Regions from separate parts of the Streptomyces sp. NPDC006510 genome, predicted to be linked through region 2. Evidence: riboswitches for the same ligand, from Rfam matches in the RefSeq annotation. Region 2 holds a riboswitch; each other region holds the start of a gene.
The links. A riboswitch is a leader RNA that binds a small molecule or an ion and turns the genes downstream of it on or off. The one in region 2 is predicted to bind cobalamin.

Region 1 (4,203 bases), on a different contig from region 2:
TTCGTCGGACCGGGCATCGGCGAGCTGCTGCACTCGGCGACGATCGCGGTCGCGGGCGAGGTCCCCATCGACCGGCTGTGGCACGCCGTACCCGCGTACCCGACGATCAGCGAGGTCTGGCTGCGCCTGCTGGAGGCGTACCGGGACGCGTAGGCCCTCGATACGGGGCGGCATCCGTACCGGCCGTGACGACGGCCGCCAGCAGCGACTTCGTGTACGGGTGCCGGGCGCGTCGCACAACAGGATGCCGGGCGACGGTGCGAGGGCGCGGGCGATGGCGACGCGTTCGCTCGCCATCCTCGGCGGGCGGGGCGGCCGCAACCAGTCGCTGCGGATGCTGTGACCAGGACTCACCGGCAGGGGCCGACGGACCGGACCCGGCCGAACGGTCAGGCCGGCGGCCGGAGATCGCTGGTGGTGACGCGCACGTGGTCGACGACGAGTTGCTGCGGGAAGGAGGTGCTGCCGTCGGGGTCGCCCGGCCAGTAGCCGCCCACCGCGAGGTTCAGGATCAGGAAGAAGGGCTTGTCGAACACCCAGGCGTTGCCCCCGAGGTCGGCGGGCGTACGGCGCTGGTAGACGTTTCCGTCCACCGACCAGGTCACCGAGCCGGGCGCCCAGTCGACCGCGAAGGTGTGGAAGTCGTCGGCGAACGCCTGGCCGCCGGGCAGGGTGTAGGCGGCGCCGATGCCACCGGAACCGGAGTAGCCCGGCCCGTGCAACGTGCCGTGGACCGTGGACGGTTCGAATCCGACGTTCTCCATGACGTCGATCTCGCCCGAGTCGGGCCAGCCGACCTGGCCGATGTCGTCGCCCAGCATCCAGAAGGCCGGCCACATGCCCTGACCGCGCGGCACCTTCATCCTCGCCTCGACGTGCCCGTATGTCTGGGTGAACTTGCCGGAGGTGTTCAGCCGTGCCGAGGTGTACTCACAAGTGCCGTACCAGCACTGGTAGTTGTTCGGACTCTCGCGGCGCGCGGTGATGACCAGATGGCCCTGGCCGTCGAGTGCCGCGTTGCTGTTCCCGGCCGTGTAGTACTGCCGTTCATGGTTGTTGACGTTGTCGCCGGTCTCGGTCTGCCACTTGGCGCTGTCCACGGCGGAGCCGGCGGGGCCGGCGAAGTCATCGGTGAACGTTGCTGCCGCGGCCCGGGCTCCGGGCGCGGGCGTTCCGGCCGCGAGACCGGAAGAGGCCGATACGAGGGTGAGTACGGAGATCGCGGCCACGAGCAGGCGGCGGGGGAGGCGGGGGGAGGTCATGGGGTTTCCTTCCCGTGCGGAATGGAGCAGTCGAGCTTTTGCCATGCATATGACAAATGCTCGTTGTGGGGGGAGCAGGGAGAGGTCTTGGTTCTGTATGTGATTTAAGAAGTGAACCAAAGCGGTGTCAAGACCTTGGTACGGACCACACTTCTTGCATCCAGCGGTTGCGCGAGGGGGGTCCGGGATCAGTCGCCCGGTGCGGGGGACAGCGGCTGTCCGCACCGAAGGTTCCACCGGCCGGCCCGTCCACCGAGCCCGGTCAGTGTGAGTGGGGCGACATCCAGCCGCCAGTACGCCTCCACCGGCAGGGCGAGTGCCACGACGACCACCGCCCGCACCACCGCCGGCTCGACGACCCCCAGTACGCGGTGGCCCTCGTCGCCCTCGGTGGACTCCAGTGTCTCCAGCCAGCGTCCGGTCCGGGCGCAGAGCTCCAGCAGGGACTCGCCACCATGGGGAGTTGCCGCAGGGTCGGTCAGCCAGGCCGAGACCGCCTCCGGCTCGGCCGCGCTCACCGCTGCCAGCCGTCGGCCGCTCCACCGGCCCATGTCCCAGCCACGGACGGCCGGTTCGGGCCCGGCGCGAAGCCCCAACGCGTCGGCAGTCCCGGCGCATCGCTCGGACGGCCCGCGCAGATACCGGTCGGCGGCGGGCACCGCTGACGCGACGGCCCGGGCGTGGCGGGCCCCGGCCGCGTCGAGCGGTGCGTCACCGTCGAAACGGGCCTCGCGCAGCGCGGCGTTGAGCGCCGGTGAGATCAACATCACCTGTATCGCCATGACCGGGTCAACTCCTTGAACTCTGGCCCCTCGGGTGTGCCCACCATGGCATCCGGGCGGTCCGGTTCGCCGTCGGCACCATGGCAGGGGCCGCCTCCAAGGAGTATCGTCACGACGAACATGGCGTAGGTGCGACGGAAGTCCGGTGAGAATCCGGCACGGTCGCGCCACTGTGAACCCGCCTCCGCGCGGGAAGTCAGACCCGGCACCTACGCCTCAGGCACCACGATCGGGACGCGTGTTCCCTCAGGAGGTTCTGCCATGGCACAGACCGTTGCGCCCCCCACCGCCGTACCGGCGATCACTCCCATCTCCCCGAAGGCCATTGCCCCTTGGGCGGTCTTCTTCGGCATCCTCATGCTCGTACTGCTGTACTTCGTCGGCGCCGAGCAGGGCGCCACCGCGGTCATTTCCGGCGAAGGTGTCCACGAGTGGGTCCACGACGGCCGCCACCTCCTCGGTTTCCCCTGCCACTGACGTACCGTCCGATCCAGGGGAAACCTCATGAACTCCATATCTGTCAGAGCTCTGCTCGTCCGCGGCATGCTGGCCGGCCTCGCCGCGGGTGTGCTCGCTCTGCTCGTCGCCTACTTCCTCGGCGAGTCGCGTGTGGACGCGGCCATCGCCCTTGAGGAGTCGCACAACCACCACCATGACGGCGGCGAGGAGCTGGTCAGCCGCACCGTGCAGTCCACCGTCGGCCTCGCCACCGGGGTACTGGTCTTCGGTGTGGCGGTCGGCGGTATCGCCGCCCTCGTCTTCTGCTACGCCCTCGGCCGGATCGGCAGATTCGGCCCGCGGGCCACGGCCGCCCTGATCGCGGGTGCGGCCCTGCTGACGGTGTACGTCGTGCCGTTCCTGAAGTACCCGGCCAACCCACCTGCCGTCGGCAACCCCGACACCATCGGCCGGCGTACCGCGCTGTTCTTCCTCATGGTCGCCCTGAGCGTGCTGCTGGCCGTCGCCGCGGTCATTCTCGGCAGGCGGCTGGCTCACGGGCTGGGCAACTGGAACGCGACGATCACGGCAACCGCCGCCTACCTCCTGGTGATCGGGCTCGCCTACGCGTTCCTGCCCTCGTACAACGAAGTGGGCAAGGACTTCCCGGCCGCCCTGCTGTGGGAGTTCCGTCTGAGCACCCTCGCCGTGCAGGCCACCCTCTGGGTGACCTTCGGTCTCGTCTTCGGCGCTCTGACGGACCGGCTGCTCGCGCCGGGGACCGGCACCGTCACAACAGGAAACGGCCCCGCGAACCGGGCAGCTCCGGCGGCCGGCTGACCGGATCAACGCCTGCGGGCCGATGAGCGGAACCCCGCCGGGAGCTCCCGGCGGGGTTCCGGCGTTCCGCTGCCGCGCACCGGCCGGTCCGGCGCTCGACGGCCACGGGTCACTCCCCGGTCTGCGGGACCCAGTCGATCCGGTAGTGCTTCAACCGCTCGTCCTCCTTCACCAGGTGCATGCCGGCGGCTTCCATGACGCGCTGGGACGCGATGTTGCCCAGGTCGGTGTCACCGTGCACACAGCTCACCCCCTGATCACGGGCGAACAGGAGCAGGGCGCGCAAGGCCTCGGAGGCGTAACCCATCCCCTGGGCCGAGGGGACCAGGCCGTAACCGATCGTGACGTGCCTGTTCTCGTCCGGCGCGCCGTGGAATCCCATTCCGCCGATCACCAGTCCGTCCGTGCGCCGGCGTATCTCGTACGAGCCGAAGGGGCTGGGGTCGCCGGTCGTCGCACAGGTGTCGAGGAAGCGCCCGGCCGCGGCCACCTCGCCGGGGGACGGGTAGCCGGGCGCCCAGAGGGCCCCGTCTCCCGGCGTGCCCGACACCACCCGCAAGGCGTCGGAGGCGTTCATCGGGTGGAGCAGGAGGCGCGGGGTCTCAAGATCGGTCATGGGCGAGTGAAGTATCACGCGGGCCGGGCGGACGTCATCCGAATTGACCGGGAGACGCCCGCCGACCGCGGGGGTCCGGAGGGCTCGTCGGGCTCCTCCCGGACTCACCCGGCGGCAGGACCCTGGCTGTCCTTCCGGCCCGCATCGAAGTCGAAGTCCCCGGAGAACGCCGCCGCCATCCGCAGATGACCGGCCGCCTCCGCGCTCCGCCCCTGGCGCTCAAGGGTGCGGCCCAGCATCAGCCGCGCATAGTGCTCGACCGGGT
Region 2 (4,203 bases):
CCTTCCGGCTCGCCGCCCAACGGCGTACCCGCGCGGGACTCGAGAAGCTCCGCTCGGATCTCGACGCCGAACGGAAGGCGGCGGACAAGGGGGACGCCGTACGGGCCCGCCGGGCTGCCGCGGACTTCCACGAGACGGTGACCGCGCTGGCCGACAACGAACTCCTGAACGAGCTCCAGACCACCCTCCGCAGCAGGATGCGCTGGCTGCTGGGGCAGCACGACGACCTCGAAGGCGTCGCACACGAGCACGAGGGCCTGTACCGGGCGATCGCGGAGCGCGATGTCGTGGGCGTCGAAAAGCTGGCCGGCAAACACCTGGTGACAGGCCGCCACGCGGCTGCCGCGCGGCGCAAGCGCCAGGACTGAACGCAACGGCCCGGCCGGGGCGGCGGGCACGGCAACGGGCCGCCCCGAGAGCTCGGACGTAGACGATTCCGTCCGGGACATCCGGGCGGATCTCCGTGCCGATGTTCCGGTCGAGAAGGTCATCGAGCCGTTCGAGCGGGCCGACGAGCGCCCGCCCGCCGGCCCTGGCGACCCGCACGGCGGCGTCGGCCTTCGGCTTCATCGCGCCTTCGGCAAAGGCCGGTCGGGGGATCGCCTCCGGTGATGCCGTGAGAATGTCCCCGCTGTTCGGGCGTCCCTCAGTTCTCACTGACGAAGTCGCCGTCCGTGGGCATCGCGAGCATGTCCGCCTTGAGTTCCGCGGCCGGAGCCGCCGAGGCGAGGTCCTTGTCCACGACCGCCTGCAAGCCCCCCAGCGGCCACGGAGCTCTCCTCAGCGCCCTTGCCGCGGTATTCGTCTTCGTCAACCTCGGCTCCGTGTGCAGTCACAGGTGACGTGGCCGTGTTCGCCGGCCGGGGCGCGTCGGTGGGGGGACAGGGGGCCGGCTCCGGTGACCGAGGGCTTCTGCCGGGCGGCGGTGTCACCGCCCGACGGGGCGGGTGGATCCAACGGTTGGTTACTGGTCGGGGTCGGAGTGGCAGCCGGTGTCGTGGCAGCCTTCTGCGTCCCGCGCGTCGTGGCGGAGTACCGCACCCGCAACCGGGCCGAGTTCCAGGACGCTGCCGCGGTCGTCGATCCGACCGTGCGGGCCGCCTTCTGCCGAGGGGCATGGGCACTCGCCGTCACGGCCCTCCTGTGGCCGGCCGCATGCGTGGTGAGCGTGGTCTCGCTCGTGGGCTCCGCCCACATGGGGTCGGGGGCGTTCGGAGTGACGGCGACCGTGTTCCTGGCCGTCATCGGGATCACGGTGGCCACCGGCGTGGCGTTGCGCCGCCTGCTCGGCGGTGTCCCGTCCGGGGCCCTGATCGGCATGATGGGCATCGGCTACGTCGGTTCGGTGTCCGAGGCAGGGGTCAGCGGCCCGCAGCAGATCGCGGGGGCCGGTCTCGCCGGGTTCGCGGGCCTGCTGATGCTGGTGCTGGACCGGGCGCATCGCACGGCGCGCAGAGCGGGTGCGGCTCGCGAGTAGCGGCCGTGCGCGGTCCGGGGCGTACCGGAATCACCCTCTGACGATGAATCAGGGCATTCACGCTAAGCTGCGAGTGCCCCGCGGGGGAAGTCCGGTCGAAATCCGGCGCTGACCCGCAACGGTAGGCGGAGCCTGGCATGTGGCCCCGTAAGCCCGATTACCCGCGGTGGTGAAGGCTCCTGTCAATTCGCCGTGGACTGCGAGTGGTGCTGCGCAGGGCGCTCCGCGTCCGGGCTGCTCCTTTGATCACGTAGGTGCACGGCCCGAGGCGAAAGCGATCCGCCCGTGGCCACACCCCTCGACCGTAGACCTGCCGTGCCGTCGCGCACGTCCCGCGCCGGATCAGGGCCCGCGCCGCCCCGGCGTGTGTCACTGCCGCTGCTCCTGATCACCCTGTGCGCCGTGCTCCTGGTCTCGCTCGTCTGCGGGGCGGGGATCGGGGCGTCGGGGCTCACCTGGGGCGAAGTGCTGCGTTGTCTGTGGGCCGGGCTGACCGGCGGCCGAATAACCCCCGACCAGGTCCCGGCGTACACCATCGTCTGGGAACTGCGCTTTCCGCGGGCTGTGCTGGCCGCGGTCGTCGGGGCCGGACTCGCGGCCATCGGCGTCGCCGTACAGGCCATGGTCCGCAATGCCCTCGCCGACCCGTTCGTCCTCGGGATCTCCTCGGGTGCGGCCGTCGGCGCCAACGCCGTGCTCATCTTCGGAGCCTTCGGCGCGCTGGGCATCTGGGCGCTGTCCACGGCGGCGTTCCTGTCCGCGCTCCTCGCCATGATGCTGGTGTACGCGATCGCACGCACCGCTCGCGGTCTGACCCCGGTGCGGCTCGTCCTGACCGGCACCGCGATGTACTACGGCTTCTCGGCCGTCACCACGTTCATGGTCTTCGCGGCCGAGCGCGGTGAAGCCGCCCGCTCCGCGATGATGTGGATGCTCGGCAGCCTCGGCGGAGCCAACTGGTCCTCCGTGCCGATCGCCGCGGCGGCCGTGCTCGGCGGTCTCGCCCACCTCGCCTGGTCGGCGCGCCGGCTGAACGCCCTCGCCATGGGCGACGAGACCGCGGCCGCGCTGGGCGTGGACGCGGGGCGGCTGCGCAAGGAGTTGTTCCTGGTCTCCGCGGCCGTCACGGGGGCGGTGGTCGCGGTGAGCGGTGCGATCGGCTTCGTCGGCCTGATGGTGCCGCACGCCGTACGGATGCTGGTCGGCGCGGACCACCGCCGGCTGCTGGCCGTCGCACCACTGGCGGGCGCTGTTCTGCTGATCTGGGTGGACATCCTCTCCCGGGTGGTGCTCGCGCCCGCCGAACTGCCGGTGGGCGTGCTGACCGCGGTCATCGGCGTGCCGTGCTTCGTACTGCTGATGCGCCGTCGTTCCTACACGTTCGGAGGCGCGTGATGCGGATCGACATCGAGGATCTGACGGTCGAGATCGCCGGCGCGCGGCTGGTGGAGGAGGTCACGCTGGGAGCGGCGGAGGGGCAGCTCGTCGGTCTCGTCGGGCCCAACGGCAGTGGGAAGTCCACCCTGTTGCGCTGCGTCTACCGGGCGCTGCGTCCCTCGGCCGGCACGGTGCGGCTCGGCGGCGAGGACCTGTACGCGATGAGCGCACGCGAAGGCGCCCGTCGGCTGGCCGCACTGCCCCAGGAGGCGGTCACCGAATTCGACTTCACCGTTGCCGAGGTCGTGGCGATGGGCCGGCTGCCGCACCAGTCGTCGGTGGGCCGGACCACCGACGAGGACCGGCAGGCGTGCCGGACCGCGCTCGCTGGAGTCGGCGCCGGCCACCTCGCCGACCGCGGCTTCCTCACCCTCTCCGGCGGCGAGAAGCAGCGGGTGCTGATCGCCCGCGCCCTGGCACAGCAGCCCCGGCTGCTGGTGCTCGACGAACCGACCAACCATCTGGACATCGCACAGCAACTGGAAGTGCTGGCGCTGGTACGCGACAGCGGGCTGACCGTCCTCACCGCGCTGCACGATCTCAATCTCGCCGCACTCCACTGCGACCTGCTCCATGTCATCGACAGCGGGCGGATCGTCGCGTCCGGCGCTCCGCACGACGTGCTCACCCCCGAGTTGCTGGCCGAGGTCTTCGGCGTACGGGCACACCGCGTCCCGCATCCGGAGACCGGCGCCGTACAGCTGCTCTTCGACCGTCTCCGCCCCGCTCGATCCGATTCCTGAGGAGTCGCTTCCCCCATGCCCAACCCCGTACGCCCCGCCGCACTCGTGCTCTCCGCCGTCCTGGTCCTCACCGGCTGCGGTGCGGAAATCACCCCTCGCCAGGAAGAGAGGAGTGGTGCTCGCACAGCCGGGGACCACTATCCGGTGACCATCGAGAACTGCGGCCGGCAGAACACCTACGACAAGGCCCCGCAGCGCGTGGTCACCAATGACGTCGGCATCACCGAGATCATGTTCGCGCTCGGACTCGAGGTCCACATGGCGGGTTATGTGATGCCCGAGGACAAGGGCGACCTCACGTCCGTTCCCTGGAAGGACGGCTACCGAAGGACCAAGTGGCTTTCCAGGAAGAGCATCAACAAGGAGCTGGTCCTCGACGTCCGTGCCGATCTGGTCTTCGCAGGATGGAACTACGGATTCAACGAGGGCGACGGGTTCACTCCCGCCGAGCTCCGAAAAGTGGGCATCGGCTCATATCTGCTGAGCGAGTCGTGCCGCAACGGCCGCGGGAAAGCACGCGGGGTGATGGCGCCACTCGATGCGCTC
Region 3 (4,203 bases), on a different contig from region 2:
CCTGCCAGGTCGTCAGTCTCCACGCGCCCCTTCTGCCCGAGACCCGTGGCACGATCGGAACACGGCTGCTGAACTCCCTGGGGCCCGGCGCGACGCTGATCAACACCGCGCGCGGCGCGCTCATCGACGAGACCGCCGCGGCGGAGGTCCTGCGCGCCAGACCCGACCTCACCGCCGTACTCGATGTCACGCACCCGGAGCCTCCCGCCCATGACTCGCCACTCTTCACCCTTCCCAACGTTGTCCTGACACCCCACCTCGGCGGTGCCCTCGGGGCCGAACGTCATCGTCTCGGAGAGCTTGTGCTCGACGAACTCCGACGCTTTATACATGACCAACCTCTCCAGTACGCGATCGACCCCGCCCGCGCCGCATCGCTGGCCTGAGGCCGCGGCAGCAGTCCGAGCGGTCGGGGCCCGACACGGCGGTGCCCCGACCGCGGCGTCAGCGAAACGTCAGCGAAACGTGAGTGGAACGTCAGTGCGGGACGGGAGAGTTCGGGGCCCGCCGGGCCCTCGCCTCCGACTCGTGACGACGTACCCGGATTCGCGCGCCGCTGTTCGTGTGTTGTGTTCGCGCGTCCCCGCGGGCCGACCGTCGACTACATCGCCGAAGGAGTCAGCCATCGACCTGCGGAGAATCAAGGCAGTTGTCGTGGCGGCCACTGCCGTGGCGGGAATCGCCGTGGCGGCCGCACCGGCACAGGCGAGCGTCTGCCAGGTGCGCGGCGGCTCCATCATCTGCGAGTACGGCGTCAGCTTCTACACGTTCGCCAACGGCACCCGGCAGGAATTCGCGATCGGTACCGATCGGGCGGTCTGGACGCGCTGGAACGACACCGCGGGGAACTGGACCGTGTGGACGTCCATGGGCGTAGTGGCGACGAGCGGGGTCACCGTGGAACCGCTCCCGCACGACACCTTCTCCATCGTCGTCACCGGCACCGACGGCGGACGGTGGGAACGTCTGCGCTACAGCTTCCCCGAGGGCACCTGGTCGGACCGCTGGGAGCCGTACCGGGGCTGAGCAGTGGCCGCGGGCCATCGGCAGCACCCCGCCGAGCGGCGGCCGGCGGAGCGGGCGACGGGCCTGAACCCACTGCTCGGCCCGTCGGCGAACCGCCCGTGCGGCCGGACCGCCCGGCCGCACGATCGCCCGGTACGAATCTCAGTGCGGTCTCCAATGGAATTTTCCGCCACCCACCCACCGCACCACGCCCGGGTCGTCGAGGTCGTGGACCCTGATTCCCGCGGCCGAGGCGACGGCGAGCACATCCAGCATCGACGTTGCCGCGCTGACCACCTCCCCGTCGATCTCCACAAGGCGGAAGGGCGGGTCGCCGGGCTGCACTCCCAGCACGGTGATCCGGGGCGACTGGATGTAAGGACTGCCACTTTCGGTCATGCGTAGATCGCTTCCACGCCACGGGCGACACTATGCCCGGCGGCAGGACGGGTGACGCCTCTTCGCGGAGCAGTACGTCTGCCTGGGCCAATGGCGTGAGGCCCGGCGGATTCACGCCGTTCGGCGGAACCGGAACGCGTATCGGGCGCCTCGTCCGGTCCCGCCGATGCCGAGCGGCCCGGCGTCAGGCGCTGTCGGCGGCGCGGGCCGTCCAGCGTTGCTCGACGTCGGCGAGTCTCCAGTAGGCCAGTGCCACCGCCCACACCACCACGAAGAGCCCGACGATGATGTAGCCGACATTGCCCAGGTCCAGGCCCGAGATCCAGCCGGTGACCGAGTCCCGCAGATCGAGCTTGTCGTGCAGTACGGTGACCAGCTCGATCGTGCCGATGAGGAAGGCGACGGCGATCGACAGCCCCGTGATGGCAAGGTTGTAGAAGACCTTGCGCACCGGGTTGGAGAAGGCCCACTGGTAGGCGAAGTTCATGAACGTCCCGTCGAGCGTGTCGAAAAGGCTCATCCCGGCGGCGAACAGCAGCGGCAGGCAGAGAATCGCGTACCAGGGCAGACCGGCGGCGGCGCCGCTGCCCGCCATGACCATCAAGGTGACCTCGGTGGCGGTGTCGAAGCCGAGGCCGAAGAGGAAGCCGAGCGGGTACATCTGGCCGGGCCTGGTGATGGAGCGGGTGAACCGGCCCAGGATCCGGTTCATGAACCCTCGCGAGTCCAGATGCCGCTCCAGCTCGGACTCGTCGAAGCGGCCGGCCCGCATCGCCCGGAAGACCCGCAGGATGCCGACGAGCGCGACCAGGTTCAATGCGGCGATCAGGTAGAGGAAGGACCCGGATACGGTCGTGCCGACCACACCGAGCACCTGGTGCGTGCCCGAGTCCTCGTTGATCAGCACTCCGGCGAGCTGTGCGCCGCCGGCAACCAGCGCGGCCATGGTGACGACCACACTGGAGTGGCCCAGCGCGAACCAGAATCCGACCGACACGGGCCGCTTGCCGTCGGCCATCAGCTTGCGGGTCGTGTTGTCGATGGCGGCGATGTGATCCGCGTCGAAGGCATGCCGCATGCCGAGCGTGTAGGCGGTGATCCCGAGCCCGATGCCGAACGCCTTGGAGCCGACCTCGTAGTGCCGCGGGACGACGAGCAGGAACAGCACGCCGAATGCCAGCACATGCAGGGCGGCGATCACCGCGAGCAGCCCCACTGTTCGGACGGTGTCCTCGCGTCGCCACTTGAACACGGCGGAATCGGGCAGGGTCATGCGGTCACGCTCCAGCACCTCGTGGATTACTTCGTGAGATGCCGTGGCCGGTCTCCTGGCTTACGGGTTCGCTCGCGCTCGTATCCGTCCCTGCCTTCCCGGCCGCGCTCTGCGGCCAGTGGCGTCAAGGGGGCGGATACTCCCCGATCACAGTGGCGAGGGCCGCTCCGGTCTGAGACTTCCTGAAGTCTGTCACCGGTCTTCCCGAACACCACGACCCGCACACTCTAAGCTCCGGCGCGCGCCGCCTACAAGCCCGCCAAGCGCACTCCGGCGGCTCCCGCTCCCGCACTCGACTCGGGTCGACGAGTCCCGGCCGGCATTCCGGCCGGGGCTCGTCACATGTCGCTGTCCGGTGGTTCGGTGCCGGGCTCGGAGGTCAGTCCTCGCCCTCCAGGTTGCCCTCCGTCTCCAGGTACGCCTGGCGCAGGGCGTCGAGGACCGCCGGGTCGGGCTTGGCCCACATGCCGCGGGACTCCGCCTCCAGGAGCCGTTCCGCGATGCCGTGCAGGGCCCAGGGGTTGGCCTGCTGGAGGAACTCGCGATTGGTCGGGTCCAGGACGTACGTCTCGGTGAGCTTGTCGTACATCCAGTCGGCGACCACGCCCGTCGTCGCGTCGTAACCGAAGAGGTAGTCGACGGTGGCGGCCAGTTCGAAGGCGCCCTTGTAGCCGTGCCGGCGCATCGCCTCGATCCACTTGGGGTTCACCACCCGGGCGCGGAAGACCCGCGAGGTCTCCTCCACCAAGGTGCGGGTGCGGACCGTCTCGGGGCGGGTGGAGTCGCCGATGTACGCCTCCGGGGCGGTGCCGCGCAGGGCGCGAACGGTGGCCACCATGCCGCCGTGGTACTGGAAGTAGTCGTCCGAGTCGGCGATGTCGTGTTCGCGGGTGTCGGTGTTCTTGGCCGCGACCGCGATGCGCTTGTACGCCGTCTCCATCTCCTCGCGGGCCGGGCGGCCGTCGAGTTCGCGTCCGTAGGCGTAGCCGCCCCACACCGTGTAGACCTCGGCGAGGTCCGCGTCGGTGCGCCAGTCGCGGGAGTCGATGAGCTGGAGCAGACCGGCGCCGTACGTACCGGGGCGGGAGCCGAAGATGCGGGTGGTGGCGCGGCGTTCGTCGCCGTGGGCGGCCAGGTCGGCCTGGGTGTGGGCGCGTACGTGGTTCTGCTCGGCCGGCTCGTCCAGGGCGGCGACGAGGCGGACCGCGTCGTCGAGCAGGCCGATGGTGTGCGGGAAGGCGTCGCGGAAGAAACCGCTGATGCGCAGGGTGACGTCGATGCGCGGGCGGCCGAGTTCGGCCGGCGGGATCGCTTCCAGGCCGGTGACACGGCGCGAGGCGTCGTCCCAGACCGGGCGGACGCCGAGCAGGGCGAAGGCTTCTGCGACGTCGTCACCGGCGGTGCGCATCGCGCTGGTACCCCACAGGGAGAGGCCGACCGAGGTGGGCCAGTCGCCGTTGTCGGTGCGGTAGCGCTCCAGGAGCGAGTCGGCCAGGGCCTGGCCGGTCTCCCAGGCGAGGCGCGAG
Region 4 (4,203 bases), on a different contig from region 2:
TGGTCCTCCGTCAACGGCGGCACCGTCGTCACCAAGGTGCTGCTCCCCGCGGTCGCCGCCCCGATCGTCGCCGGACTGGCCGCGCTGCTGGCCACCCGGCTGACGTACCGGATCGGTGGGAAGGTCCGCAACGACGCCCAGGAGAAGGCCACCGCCAAGGGTTACCGCGCCGGCCAGATCGCCTCGGCCGGACTGGTCTCCCTCGCCCACGGCACCAACGACGCGCAGAAGACCATGGGCATCATCACCCTGGCCCTGGTCACCGGCGGTGTCCTGCACCCGGGCGCCAACCCGCCGGTCTGGGTCATCGTCTGCGCCGGTGCGGCCATCGCGCTCGGCACCTACCTGGGCGGCTGGCGCATCATCCGCACCATGGGCAGCGGCCTCACCGACCTCAAGCCGCCGCAGGGCTTCGCCGCCCAGACCAGTGCCGCCACGGTCATCCTGGCCTCCTCGCACCTCGGTTTCTCCCTCTCCACCACCCAGTCCTGCTCCGGCGCCGTGATGGGCGCGGGCCTCGGCCGCCAGGGCGGTGTGGTCCGCTGGTCCACCGCCACCCGGATGTTCGTCGCCTGGGGTCTGACCCTGCCGGCCGCGGGTCTGGTCGGCGCGGGCGCGGAGCTCCTCACCAAGCAGGGCACCTGGGGTGTCGTCGTCGTCGCGGCGCTGCTGGTCGTGGGCTCCGGTGCGATCTGGCTGGTGTCCCGCCGCAAGCCCGTCGGCCACGGCGATGTCGCGCCGGCGGACGGCGACGCCGAGCCCGCGGGCGTCGTCACCACGGCCATCGCCGCCGTCAGCCCGCCGCCCACCACGGCCGCGGCCCAGGCACCGGCGCAGAACCTCATGACCACCATTCCGGCCCCGGCCGGAACCACCCAGGACCCGGCGCGACCCGCCACCGTCTGAGCCGGCCGACAGGTCAGCCGTCTAAGGATTCAGCATGAACATCGACTGGGCAGCCCTCGGCTCCGTATTCGGCGTCTCCCTCGTTGTCACCGTCGCGCTGGTGGGCCTCTTCACCCTGGGCATCGTCGGCCTCTCCAAGCAGCCGGAACCGGCGGCGCAGGGCGGCTCCGGCGGCTCGCTGCTGCTGGCCCGCGCCGGCGCGTACGTCTGCTTCGCGCTGTGCGCGGCGGCCGTCGCGTACGGGATCTATCTGATCGTCGCCTGAGCCACACCCGCGCACGCTCCCCCGTCGGGCCGGACACCACAGGTGTCCGGCCCGATGTGGGTATCAGCACACTGCGCCGCCGCAGGTCAACAGCAGGTTGACGGGCGTTCGCAGAGCGTGGTGGACTGCCGGAGCCAATTACGGCGACAGCAGAGGAAGCCGGTGCGAATCCGGCGCGGTCCCGCCACTGTCACCGGGGAGCGGTCCCCCACACCGGAAGTCACGGCACGCGCGAGCGGGCTGGAAGGCCGGGGGAACCGCGGATCCGGGAGCCAGGAGACTCTCGTCGCCGGTCACGTCGAACCAGGGCGCGGACCCTGAGTGAGGACATATCGCCATGCCCGGCAGCCGTGCGTCCGCTGTTTCGGCGCTCTCGACGAGAGCCGCCTGTACGAAGGTCCTCCGAGGCGCGACGGCCGGCTGAGCCGTGCGAGCCGACCGCATCTTCGCGTACGGCGCCACGGCCGGTCTGATCGGCGATCTGCTGCTCGGTGACCCCCGCAGGGGGCACCCGGTCGCCGCCTTCGGGCGGGCCGCGGCGGGCGTCGAGCGCCGGCTGTGGCGCGACCACCGCGGGTGGGGCGCGCTGCACACCCTGGTCTGCGCCGGAGGCGCCGCGGGTGGTGCCGTGCTGATCACCCGTGCCGTGCGCCGCAGCCCCACCGCCTCCGTGGCACTGACCGCGGCCGCCACCTGGTCCGTCGTCGGCGGTACGTCCCTGGGGCGTGAGGCGCGGGCCATCGGCGGCGCCCTGGCGGCCGGTGACATCGATCTGGCCCGTGCGCGGCTGCCGCATCTGTGCGGGCGCGACCCGCAGTCCCTGGACGGACCGCAGATCGCCCGCGCCGTGGTGGAGTCCGTGGCGGAGAACACCTCGGACGCCGTGGTCGGCGCCCTGGTGTGGGGCGCGCTGGCCGGAGTCCCGGGGCTGGCCGGCTTCCGGGCCGCCAACACCCTCGACGCCATGGTCGGTCACAGATCGCCCCGTCACCGGCGCTACGGCTGGGCCTCGGCCCGGCTCGACGACCTCGCGGGCTGGCCCGGCGCCCGGCTCACGGCCCTGCTCGCCGTGGCCGCCGGGGGACGGCCGCGAGGAGCGGTCCGCGCCTGGCGGGCCGATGCCGCCAAGCACCCGAGCCCCAACGCGGGCCCGGTGGAGGCCTCGTTCGCGGGTGCGCTCGGCGTACGGCTCGGCGGGACCCTCGCGTACGGCGGCCGGGTCGAGCACCGCCCGGTGCTCAACGGGGAGACCGGCCGGGCGGTGGAGGTCGAGGACATCGAGCGCGCGGTGCGGCTGTCGCGCCGGGTGAGTGCGCTGGCCCTCGGCGTGTGCGTGGCGGGACGGCTCGGCGCGGCCCTCGCCGCACGCCGGATCGCGGAGCGCCGCATCGCCGGAACGAACGTGGCGGGACCTCGCATCGCAGGACGGAGAAGCACATGAGCGGCGGGCTGCTGGTCGCCGGAACCACTTCCGACGCGGGCAAGAGCGTCATCACGGCAGGCATCTGCCGCTGGCTCGTGCGCCGGGGCGTGAAGGTGGCGCCCTTCAAGGCGCAGAACATGTCGCTCAATTCGTTCGTCACCCGCGAGGGCGCCGAGATCGGGCGCGCCCAGGCCATGCAGGCCCAGGCGGCCCGCGTCGAGCCGACCGCGCTGATGAACCCGGTCCTGCTCAAGCCCGGCAGCGACCGCTCCAGCCAGGTCGTCCTGATGGGGAAGCCGGTCGGCGAGATGAGCGCACGCGGCTACCACGGGGGCCGGCAGGAGGCGCTTCTCTCCACGGTCGTGGACTGCCTGGAGCAGCTCCGGGGCACGTACGACGCGGTGATCTGCGAGGGGGCGGGCAGCCCGGCCGAGATCAATCTGCGGCGCACGGACATCGTGAACATGGGCATCGCACGGGCGGCGCGCTTCCCGGTGGTGGTCGTCGGCGACATCGACCGCGGTGGCGTCTTCGCCTCGTTCTTCGGTACCACGGCGCTGCTCGGCGCGGAGGACCAGTCGCTGATCGCCGGCTACCTCGTCAACAAGTTCCGCGGCGACGTGTCGCTGCTGGAGCCGGGCCTGGAGATGCTGCGGGACATCACCGGTCGGCCGACGTACGGGGTGCTGCCCTTCGCCCACGGCCTCGGCATCGACGAGGAGGACGGCCTGCGGGTCTCGTTGCGCGGAGCCGTGCGCGAGTCGGTTGTCGCGCCACCGCACGGCGAGGACGTGCTGCGCGTCGCGGTGTGCGCGGTGCCCCTGATGTCGAACTTCACCGATGTGGACGCGCTGGCCGCCGAACCCGGCGTCGTCGTCAGATTCGTGGACCGCGCCGAGGAGCTGTCCGACGCCGATCTCGTCGTCGTGCCGGGCACCCGCGGCACCGTGAAGGCGCTGGCCTGGCTGCGCGAGCGCGGCCTCGCCGACGCGCTGGTGCGGCGCGCGGCCGAGGGCCGGCCGGTGCTCGGCATCTGCGGCGGCTTCCAGATCCTCGGCGAACACATCGAGGACGAGGTCGAGTCCCGGGCCGGTCACGTCGACGGCCTGGGTCTGCTGCCGGTACGCATCCGCTTCGACCGCGAGAAGACCCTGGCCCGGCCCGTCGGCGAGTCGCTCGGCGCGCCGGTCGAGGGGTACGAGATCCACCACGGCGTGGCGGACGTACGCGGCGGCGAGGCGTTCCTGGACGGCTGCCGGGTCGACGCCGTGTGGGGCACCCACTGGCACGGTTCGCTGGAGAGCGACGAGTTCCGCCGCCGCTTCCTGACCGAGGTCGCGCGGGCCGCCGGCCGGCGTTTCGTCCCCGCTCCCGACACCGGTTTCGCGGCGCTGCGCGAGGAGCAGCTCGACCGCCTCGGCGATCTCGTCGAGGAACACGCGGACACCGACGCGTTGCTGCGGCTCATCGAGTCGGGCGCCCCGTCGGGGCTTCCCTTCATCGCCCCCGGAGCGCCCGGAGGACGCCGATGAACGGTGTGTCCCGAGGCCGCTTTTTTCATGCCCATTCATCCGCAGGAGGGATCGCCCCGTGAGCACGCATTTCCCGT

Region 1: linked by a shared signal. The riboswitch ahead of ABZY11_RS34405 (CbtB-domain containing protein) and the one ahead of ABZY11_RS40405 (iron ABC transporter permease) in region 2 are both predicted to bind cobalamin.
Region 3: linked by a shared signal. The riboswitch ahead of ABZY11_RS39855 (HoxN/HupN/NixA family nickel/cobalt transporter) and the one ahead of ABZY11_RS40405 (iron ABC transporter permease) in region 2 are both predicted to bind cobalamin.
Region 4: linked by a shared signal. The riboswitch ahead of ABZY11_RS25895 (cobalamin biosynthesis protein) and the one ahead of ABZY11_RS40405 (iron ABC transporter permease) in region 2 are both predicted to bind cobalamin.

What each region holds. Positions count from the first base shown of each region.
Region 1 is NZ_JBEXPH010000170.1:4,569-8,771, forward strand. Features, by position in the region: gene ABZY11_RS34390 (NAD(P)/FAD-dependent oxidoreductase) at 1-153, shown strand, start outside; partial or broken gene ABZY11_RS34395 (glycoside hydrolase family 16 protein) at 408-1,262, opposite strand; gene ABZY11_RS34400 (phosphoglycerate mutase family protein) at 1,451-2,044, opposite strand; adenosylcobalamin (AdoCbl) riboswitch at 2,154-2,302, shown strand; gene ABZY11_RS34405 (CbtB-domain containing protein) at 2,306-2,521, shown strand; gene ABZY11_RS34410 (CbtA family protein) at 2,549-3,322, shown strand; gene ABZY11_RS34415 (GNAT family N-acetyltransferase) at 3,432-3,938, opposite strand; gene ABZY11_RS34420 (tetratricopeptide repeat protein) at 4,043-4,203, opposite strand, start outside.
Region 2 is NZ_JBEXPH010000272.1:1,923-6,125, forward strand. Features, by position in the region: gene ABZY11_RS40390 (GntR family transcriptional regulator) at 1-368, shown strand, start outside; gene ABZY11_RS40395 (hypothetical protein) at 647-814, opposite strand; gene ABZY11_RS40400 (hypothetical protein) at 998-1,477, shown strand; cobalamin riboswitch at 1,521-1,661, shown strand; gene ABZY11_RS40405 (iron ABC transporter permease) at 1,763-2,872, shown strand; gene ABZY11_RS40410 (ABC transporter ATP-binding protein) at 2,872-3,657, shown strand; gene ABZY11_RS40415 (ABC transporter substrate-binding protein) at 3,673-4,203, shown strand, end outside.
Region 3 is NZ_JBEXPH010000260.1:2,362-6,564, forward strand. Features, by position in the region: gene ABZY11_RS39840 (hydroxyacid dehydrogenase) at 1-386, shown strand, start outside; gene ABZY11_RS39845 (hypothetical protein) at 655-1,026, shown strand; gene ABZY11_RS39850 (hypothetical protein) at 1,168-1,404, opposite strand; gene ABZY11_RS39855 (HoxN/HupN/NixA family nickel/cobalt transporter) at 1,589-2,677, opposite strand; cobalamin riboswitch at 2,705-2,908, opposite strand; gene cobN (cobaltochelatase subunit CobN) at 3,057-4,203, opposite strand, start outside.
Region 4 is NZ_JBEXPH010000095.1:26,812-31,014, reverse strand. Features, by position in the region: gene ABZY11_RS25905 (inorganic phosphate transporter) at 1-906, shown strand, start outside; gene ABZY11_RS25900 (hypothetical protein) at 941-1,171, shown strand; cobalamin riboswitch at 1,323-1,454, shown strand; gene ABZY11_RS25895 (cobalamin biosynthesis protein) at 1,599-2,612, shown strand; gene ABZY11_RS25890 (cobyric acid synthase) at 2,609-4,126, shown strand; gene ABZY11_RS25885 (putative cobaltochelatase) at 4,185-4,203, shown strand, end outside.